One region of the Shewanella sp. 10N.286.51.B8 genome, then DNA from elsewhere that is predicted to be linked to it. Evidence: predicted binding sites of a transcription regulator. Region 1 holds the regulator's gene; the other holds the start of a gene.
The links. The regulator MetJ, encoded in region 1, represses methionine synthesis genes. The targets are predictions, from matches to a motif close to TAGACGTCTAGACGTCTA.

Region 1 (4,414 bases):
GCTTCAGCAAGTGACATGCTTTCAAGTAATTTGGCATCATTAATTTTATTCGGATCAGCGTTAAATACCCCTTCAACATCGGTCCAAATAGTCACTCGTTCAATGTCCGCTAAGCTGGCAATTAAGGTGGCGCTGTAATCTGAGCCATTGCGGCCAAGTAATAATGTATCCCCTTTACTGTTGGCGCAGATAAAGCCGGTGATCACTAAGCGTGTATTTGGATTAGCATCCAGCAGCTTTTGGACTTTTTCGCGGGACTCATCAAGACGAATATTCGGCACAGGCCCTTCATCAGCCACCAGCAGTGAGCAGGCATCAATATTCGCGGCAGCAACGCCAGACTCTCTTAATAAGGCTGCCATTAATCGTGCTGACCAACGCTCACCAAAGCTTAATACATGATTGAGCTGAAATTCATTGCGCTCTTCAAGGGACAATAAACTGACTAATTGCGATTTATCGGTTGATAGGCGCTCACGTAAATCGCGCGCTTGTTCGTTTGAGAGAAGTTGCTCAATCAGGTTTTGCTGATAGCTCACCAGTACTTGTAGCTCTTCTTGCCACAAGTCACCGTTTTCTCTTAAGGAGAGTAATTTATATAAAAAGTTAGTACTTTTACCCGCAGCTGAAACAACGACTAAATCATCACTGTTGCCATGAGTCAGTAAAATATGGGCAACGCGGCGATAGCAATCTGCATCAGCAAGACTTGAACCACCAAATTTATGTAAATGACTGCGGGCCATTTTTCACTCCTTAAACAACATATACCAGCCTGACTACATGAATATAGCCAAGGGAGATTAACTTAAAGCGCAGCGACAGCAGCTAAGCCTACTTCAATATCGGCAACCAAGTCTTCAGCATCTTCAATCCCGACAGATAGTCGCAGTAAAGTATCTTTAATGCCAGCTTCATACCGTGCTGCAGGCGCCATTGCTCTATGGGTCATGGTTGCAGGTACGGCAACTAAGCTTTCCACTCCGCCTAAGCTTTCAGCAACACTGAAAATAGACAGTGCATTTAAAAAGGCGACCACTTCTGCTTCACCACCTTTAAGTTCGAAACTTAACATAGCGCCGAAGCCTTGTTGTTGCTTAGCTGCAATATCGTGACCTGGGTGGTCTTTTAAGCCTGGATAATACACTTTTTCGACAAGATTGCTGGCCTGAAGTACGTCAATAACTTGCTCAGCATTTTTTTGATGCTCGCGAATACGTACAGCTAAAGTACGAATGCCACGTAAGGTTAGGTAACTATCAAAAGCCGAGCCTGTTAGCCCTAAGGTGTTTGACCACCAGTGTAGTAACTCACCCAGTTCAGGGTCTTTTGCCACCACAGCGCCACCTACAACGTCACTATGACCATTGATATATTTGGTGGTGGAATGCATGACGATATCAGCGCCTAGCTCTAATGGCTGTTGCAAAATTGGCGATAAAAAGGTGTTATCAACCACAACTAAGGCATCGACTTTATGGCTTTGCTCAGCAATAGCTTTGATATCAACAACACGTAATAATGGGTTTGACGGCGTTTCTAACCACACCATTTTAGGTTTCTGAGCAATCGCATCACTGAGTGCTTGCTCATCTGTTTGATCAATCACCAGTAATTTAAATTGGCCTTTGTTGGCAAGATTTGTGAACAAACGGTAACTACCGCCATAACAATCGTGAGGCACAATCAGTAAATCATCGGGGCCTAATAAACTAGTGACCAAGGTAATCGCAGCCATACCGGTACAAGTAACCACCCCAGTAGCGCCATGTTCAAGTTTGGCAATGGCTTCACCTAACACGCAGCGCGTCGGGTTTCCTGAACGACTATAATCAAACTCTCTAGGGTTTTTATGGCCATCAAAAGAATAGTTTGTTGATAGATAAATCGGCGGGACTACAGCGCCGTATTGGGTATCTGACTCGATACCTTGGCGTACTGCTAGCGTAGCTGCGCGATGTTTGCTCATTGTAAACTCCTAAAGAATACACACTAAAGAGATGTCTAGATGGCTAAATGTACCTAAGCTAAGTCACATCGTCAATACAAATCAGCCGTTTAGACGTCTAAACATAAAGAAATCTATTTCCATTCGTTATAGAATAACCGCAATAATTTGACTGTTATTATTTAGCGGTTAAAATCTGCCACGAATCTATCGTATAAAGGTGAGTTAATGACTGAATGGAATGGCGACTATATCAGCCCATATGCCGAACATGGCAAAAAAAATGAACAAGTTAAAAAAATCACGGTATCCATACCTTTAAAAGTTTTAAAAGTATTGACTGATGAACGTACCCGCCGCCAGGTTAATAACTTACGTCATGCAACCAATAGTGAACTACTGTGTGAAGCATTTTTGCATGCCTACACTGGACAACCACTGCCAAATGACGGTGACTTATCAAAAGAAGGGCCTGATAGCATCCCATCTGAAGCAAAAGCTTTGATGGATGCCATGGGAATTGAGTGGGAAGATCTTGATTAAGTCAAGCTAGCGACTAGCGCTGAAGTACTTGCGCTAAAGTACTTGCGCTAAAGTACTTGCGCTAAAGTACTTGCGCTAAAGCATAAGCCTGCTCAATTAATCAAACACTGCTCGTCATTTAACGCATCGAGCTCTCAAGCTGAGAGTGAGTTGCAGTATTGCGCCTAAAGAGTCGACAATGGAATTTATCGATCCGCAGACCTTGATGCTTGCATCGGTTATCATTTTTCTAGGCGCATTAACCCAAGGCCTTATCGGTTTTGGGCTTGCGGTTGTTGCCAGTCCACTTCTCTATATCATCGACCCACAATTAGTCCCAGCCCCTGTGATTATGATGGGTTTTTCCATCGCCTTATTGACCTTATTGCGTGAACGTACTCAACTGGAGTTTAATGGGCTGCAATATGCGCTGCTGGGGCGAATACCTGGTGGCTTTATGGGCGCAGGTTTATTACTGTTTGCCCCCCAAGCAGTACTGGGGTTAGCCATTGCCTTTATTGTCGGCGCAGCGGTGTTGCTGAGTATTTTTAAGATCACAGCGCCAGTAAATCGGCTTTCGCTATTTATTGCAGGTGTCTTGTCGGGGGTATTTGGAAATATTGCCGCCATTGGTGGGCCACCATTAGCGATTTTATTAGCCGGTAAAGATGCGCCGAAGTTTAGAGCCGCGCTATCGATCTTTTTTGTTTTCAGCTCAATGATCGCACTGATTATTTTAATGCTTGCAGGCTTAGTGGAAGAAAAGCATCTGTGGTTGTCATTGATGCTATTGCCATCTGTCATACTCGGAAATATTGCCGCAGGAAAGCTAACCAATAAGGTTGATAAAAATAAGACTCGCATCGCCACTATGGTGTTATGTAGCTTAAGTGCATTATTGCTAACCCTTAAGTCGTTAATTGAATTATCAGCAGGCTAGTCGATCATCTTTTTGTGGCAGATATAAATGCAACAATGATGACAGCTAAAAATGATAACGCTTAAAAGTGATAAGAAGTTTGCAGCACAGCGCCAATGGCATCATCACCATAGCTGCCGCTCATATCCAGCTTAAAGGCTTGGCCGATGGCAAAGCCGGTGCCGAAAGAGTAAATATCTACGCTATTATCTTTTAAGTCATGGCGGTAGCCCATGCGTAAAAACAGCCAGTCAGTGGCTTTAACTTCACCGCCCACTCGCCAATACTGCACCGCATCAAACTCGCTAAAACGGCTTTGCTCCACCAGATCAATATCCGTGGTTAAGGTGACTCTGGACCAATCATAAGCAGCTCCCACTGTGACTAACGGCTCAATTTGGTATTCAAATGTCCGTCCTTGAGCTTCAACTGTGGTTATTTTTTTACTGAATAAATTACGAGCAGACAGCCCTAAGGTTAAGCTTTCTGTTGGCTCAATAGCCACCCCAAGATCAAGGTTAAATAAGCTGTCATCATTTCGATATTTATCATCATCAAAATCATCGACATCAAAGTTATTGGCACTGGCACTGTAATGATAGGTATCAATGCGTTGAAACTTAGGTGAAATCCCAACTTTTACAGGCATGTTAACTATAGATAGTGGAAAGCTTAACGCCACCCCAAAATCTGTGACTCCGGCGGCTAATACAATGCCTTGAGAGTCTAAGTCAGTGAGATCTGCAGGAGGGTTGGCGGGATCGAGATTAGTCAGCATATCAATATCACCTTGAGCAATATCAGCAACGCCCATAGCGTCAAGGTGACTTTTGGAAAATAGCGCCATTGGCACGGTTTGAGTTGGCAATACTAATGCTGCGCCAATTGCGGCTGATACCGAGGCGTTAGTGCCGTTGAGGGCATTTAAATTAATAACTAAATCATCACGAAAACCAGCAATATCATCAGTATCATTGCCGTTTATGGCCGTTTCTAAGTCATCAAAACTGTCTTGTAGTGAGTCA
Region 2 (4,414 bases), on a different contig from region 1:
AGCTCACTATGTGTAAACTAGTAGATTACAAAGTGACGATTCTACTTTTGTGCGTCTAAGTAACGCTCGGCATCTAACGCAGCCATACAACCTGATCCTGCTGAAGTAATAGCTTGACGATAATGTTGATCCATTACGTCACCACAAGCATAAATGCCTTCAACACTTGTCTGAGTTGCGTTACCTTGAAGGCCACTGTTGACGGTAATGTAACCGTAGTTCATATCAAGTTGACCGTCAAAAATACCGGTGTTTGGGCTATGACCAATCGCAATGAAAACGCCAGCAACCTCTAAATCTGAAATTGACTCATCTTTAGTGCTTTTCATTTTAAGACCGGTAACACCCATGTTGTCACCGACGACTTCATCAAGAGTTTGATCTAAGTGTAGGATGATATTGCCATTAGCAACTTTATCCATCAGACGGTTGATCAGGATCTTTTCTGATCGGAAAGAATCACGACGGTGGATTAAATGCACCTCAGAAGCAATATTACTTAAATAAAGCGCTTCTTCAACAGCAGTGTTACCACCACCAACTACAGCCACTTTTTGGTTACGATAAAAGAAACCATCACAGGTAGCACAGGCTGATACACCACGGCCCATAAATGCTTCTTCAGATGGAAGGCCTAAATATTTGGCAGATGCACCAGTTGCAATGATTAATGCGTCACAAGTAAACTCACCATTGTCTCCTTTTAATCGGTAAGGGCGCTGGCTAAAATCAACTTCATTGATATGGTCAAAAATAATTTCTGTATCAAATTTTTCAGCATGCTCTTGCATTCTTGCCATTAATGCTGGGCCAGTTAAATCATTCGCATCGCCAGGCCAGTTTTCAACTTCAGTAGTCGTAGTCAGTTGACCACCTTGTTGCATCCCAGTGATCATTACAGGCTTCAAATTTGCGCGTGCTGCGTAAACTGCAGCAGTATAACCAGCAGGGCCAGAACCTAAAATTAGTAGGTTGATATGACGAGCTTGACTCATTTTTTTATTTCTCCATTACATGCTTTAAGCAATTTGCATGGATTGTAGGGAATTTACAGGGTGGGGTAAAGTAGCGATTGCTCCAAGATATAGATTGAGGCAATCGATACCGTACACAAAAGACACCAAGGACTTATCGCATTAGACTTTTACATGCTAATAACTAATATGACAACTTGGTAAGCCATTCTTTTCTAGATAGTTTTGGTGGTATTCTTCCGCCGGATGAAAGGTTTGAACCGGTACAATTTCAGTTACAATTTGTCGTAATCCCCATTTACCACTTTGAATTAGCAACAATTTAGATTGCTCTGCTAATAATTTTTGTTCTTGGCTGTGGAAAAAAATAGTGCTTCGATATTGGCTGCCAATATCACCACCTTGCATATTTAGAGTGGTTGGATTGTGGTTTTGCCAAAAAACGGTCAACAACTCTTCATAGCTAACGATATGTTCGTCAAACTCAACCTGTACCACTTCTGCATGGCCCGTTACGCCCGCTTTCACTTGCTCGTAGGTCTGAAATTTGTCATTTCCCCCCATATAACCGCATTGTGCTGCAACTACACCATTTATTTGTTTAAAAAAATATTCAACGCCCCAAAAACAGCCTGCACCAAAAGTTGCTATAGTCATACGATACCCGTAAAGAAGTCTAGATGGCTAAAAGTATATTTATTCTAATAAATAATGCAAGCAAAGATTTACACTCTGTTAAATGTTACTTAACGTTAGCTTCCCCTAAATGTGATAGAATCCGACTACCGTTTGAAACCATTCAATATTTAAAGCCGCATCAAGGAGTCAGCGTGTTTCAACAATTAATGGATGACAAAGATTTTTTAGCATTTACGTTAACTAACATTAATAACAAGGTGCCAGAACAGCGCTTTGAATTGTCAAATAAAACAACAGTTACGATTTTAGATAACGGGATTATTTGTTTTAATCCAGCTCAAGGGTCGACTAAAGACATTGTTTTATCTTGTGCCATACATGGTAACGAAACAGCACCTATTGAAATCTGTAACGAACTCATAAATAATTTATTAAAAGAAACAATCGTTACAAAACAAAGAGTCCTGTTTATAATTGGCAATCCAGATTCCATACTCAGCCAAACACGCTTTGTAGAAGAGAATATGAATCGTTTGTTCAGTGGGGCACATTCTTCCGGTTTAGGTTTATCAAATAAAGAAAGAGTTAGAGCAAAAAAATTAGAGGAATATGTAGCTAATTTTTATCTTCAAAATAATAGCTCACAACGAATACATTACGACTTACACACCGCGATAAAGCCGTCTAAACATGAGAAATTTGCGATTTATCCTTACAGGCCTGGACGTAGCTTTAGTGCTGATCAAATTATGTTTTTAGCGGGTTGTGATGTTGACACCATTTTATTCCATCATGAACCTACCACTACTTTTAGCTATTATTCATCAGAACAATTCAAAGCCGATGCATTTACAGTCGAACTGGGTAAAGTGATGCCTTTTGGCGAGAATGATATGTTAAAATTTGCCAATACTAAAAAGATGCTTTTGCAGTTGATAACTCAACAACAAGTTGAACTAGCTCCTTTTGATAAAGACAAACTTCACTTATATAAAGTGTCTCGTTCCATTAACAAGCAGTTTGATGATTTCAAATTCACCTTTGATAAGACAACGGTAAATTTTTCTGGGTTCAAGCAAAATCATGTATTAGCAACGGAAGGTGACACTGAGATTAAGGTCATTTATCCATACGAAGCTATCGTTTTTCCTAATGAAAATGTACCTGTGGGCCAACGTACAGTATTATGTTTAGTGCCAGCACCTAATGAAGACATTCAATAAGTTGTAAAGCTAAATATACATTATATATGACAGGATATTCACTAAGTGGAATGAACATTAGTTGATAGTAAGTTTACGTTAACGTAATGTTCGTTCGCATATAATAAATTACGCTTTATTTTTAAGGCTACAAATAACAAGAGCACAATATGAGCAACGCAACACTGACTAATGAAACAGTGCATCGTGTCAGCTTCTTAGACAAAGCTTCATTGCACATTCCTATTTTAAAAATTCTGCAAGCTGATGGCACAACTTACGAAAATGCCGTCATGCCCGTTATTGATAAAGCCTTGGCTGAACGTATACATGATACTTGTGTTTTTACCCGAGTATTAGATGAACGTATGTTAAGTGCTCAAAGGCAAGGTCGTATTAGTTTTTATATGACTTGTACTGGCGAAGAAGCCTCTATCATTGGCAGTACTGCTGCACTTGATGACGGTGATGTCATATTGGCGCAATACCGAGAGCATGCATCACTTAGATATCGTGGTTTTACCACTGAACAATTTATGAATCAAATGTTCAGTAATGAAAAAGATTTAGGTAAAGGCAGACAGATGCCAATTCATTACGGTAGTAAAGAATTAAATTACCAGACAATTTCATCACCACTAGCGACTCAAATACCACAAGCTACCGGTGTTGCACATGCTTTTAAATTACAAGGCAAACGTAACGTTGCTATTTGTTATTTTGGCGAAGGTGCAGCATCAGAAGGTGACTTTCACGCAGGCCTAAATATGGCTGCAGTTTTAAAGTCACCAACGATCTTTTTCTGTCGTAACAATGGTTACGCGATTTCAACGCCAACTGAAGAGCAATTTGCAGGTAATGGCATTGCCAGTCGTGGTGTTGGTTATGGTATGCACACTATTCGTGTTGATGGTAACGATATGCTTGCGGTACTCGCAGCAACTCAACAAGCTCGAGCTCATGCGTTAGAACATAATGCGCCAGTACTCATCGAAGCGATGACGTACCGTTTAGGTGCACATTCATCTTCAGATGACCCATCGGGTTATCGTTCAAAAGAAGAAGAAGCTAAGTGGGAGCAACATGATCCTGTTAAGCGCTTTAAACTTTGGATGATCAATAAAGATTGGTTAAACGAAAAAGATGATGCTGCAGCTTATGAACAATACCGAGAAGAAGTACTTAATGCCGTTAAAGTGGCAGAAAAAGTGGCTTTACCGCATATCGACTTGTTAATCACAGATGTATTAGATAAACCAACACCTGCTTTAGAGAAACAATTAGCTGATTTAAAACAACATATTAAAAAATATCCTAAGTCGTATCCTAAAAGTGCAGGGAGAATTTAATCGTGGCTGAAATGAACATGTTACACGCCATTAATGATGCGTTATCAATTGCGATGACCGCGGATGAAAGAATGGTGGTATTTGGTGAAGATGTTGGACACTTTGGTGGTGTTTTTCGAGCGACATCTGGACTACAAGAAAAATTCGGCCGTGATCGTTGTTTCAATACACCGTTAACCGAGCAGGGTATTGCTGGCTTTGCTAATGGCTTAGCCTCAAATGGCATGACTGCTGTGGCAGAGATCCAATT

Region 2: the regulator MetJ is predicted to act here: its motif matches at 1,644-1,661, upstream of msrA (peptide-methionine (S)-S-oxide reductase MsrA).

What each region holds. Positions count from the first base shown of each region.
Region 1 covers NZ_JBFRKG010000018.1:199,481-203,894, forward strand. Annotated here, with positions in the region: gene AB4160_RS08735 (bifunctional aspartate kinase/homoserine dehydrogenase II) at 1-746, opposite strand, end outside; gene metB (cystathionine gamma-synthase) at 809-1,969, opposite strand; gene metJ (met regulon transcriptional regulator MetJ) at 2,177-2,491, shown strand; gene AB4160_RS08750 (sulfite exporter TauE/SafE family protein) at 2,670-3,410, shown strand; gene AB4160_RS08755 (conjugal transfer protein TraF) at 3,472-4,414, opposite strand, start outside.
Region 2 covers NZ_JBFRKG010000054.1:7,882-12,295, reverse strand. Annotated here, with positions in the region: gene trxB (thioredoxin-disulfide reductase) at 42-995, opposite strand; gene msrA (peptide-methionine (S)-S-oxide reductase MsrA) at 1,152-1,631, opposite strand; gene astE (succinylglutamate desuccinylase) at 1,805-2,836, shown strand; gene AB4160_RS18000 (thiamine pyrophosphate-dependent dehydrogenase E1 component subunit alpha) at 2,986-4,164, shown strand; gene AB4160_RS17995 (alpha-ketoacid dehydrogenase subunit beta) at 4,167-4,414, shown strand, end outside.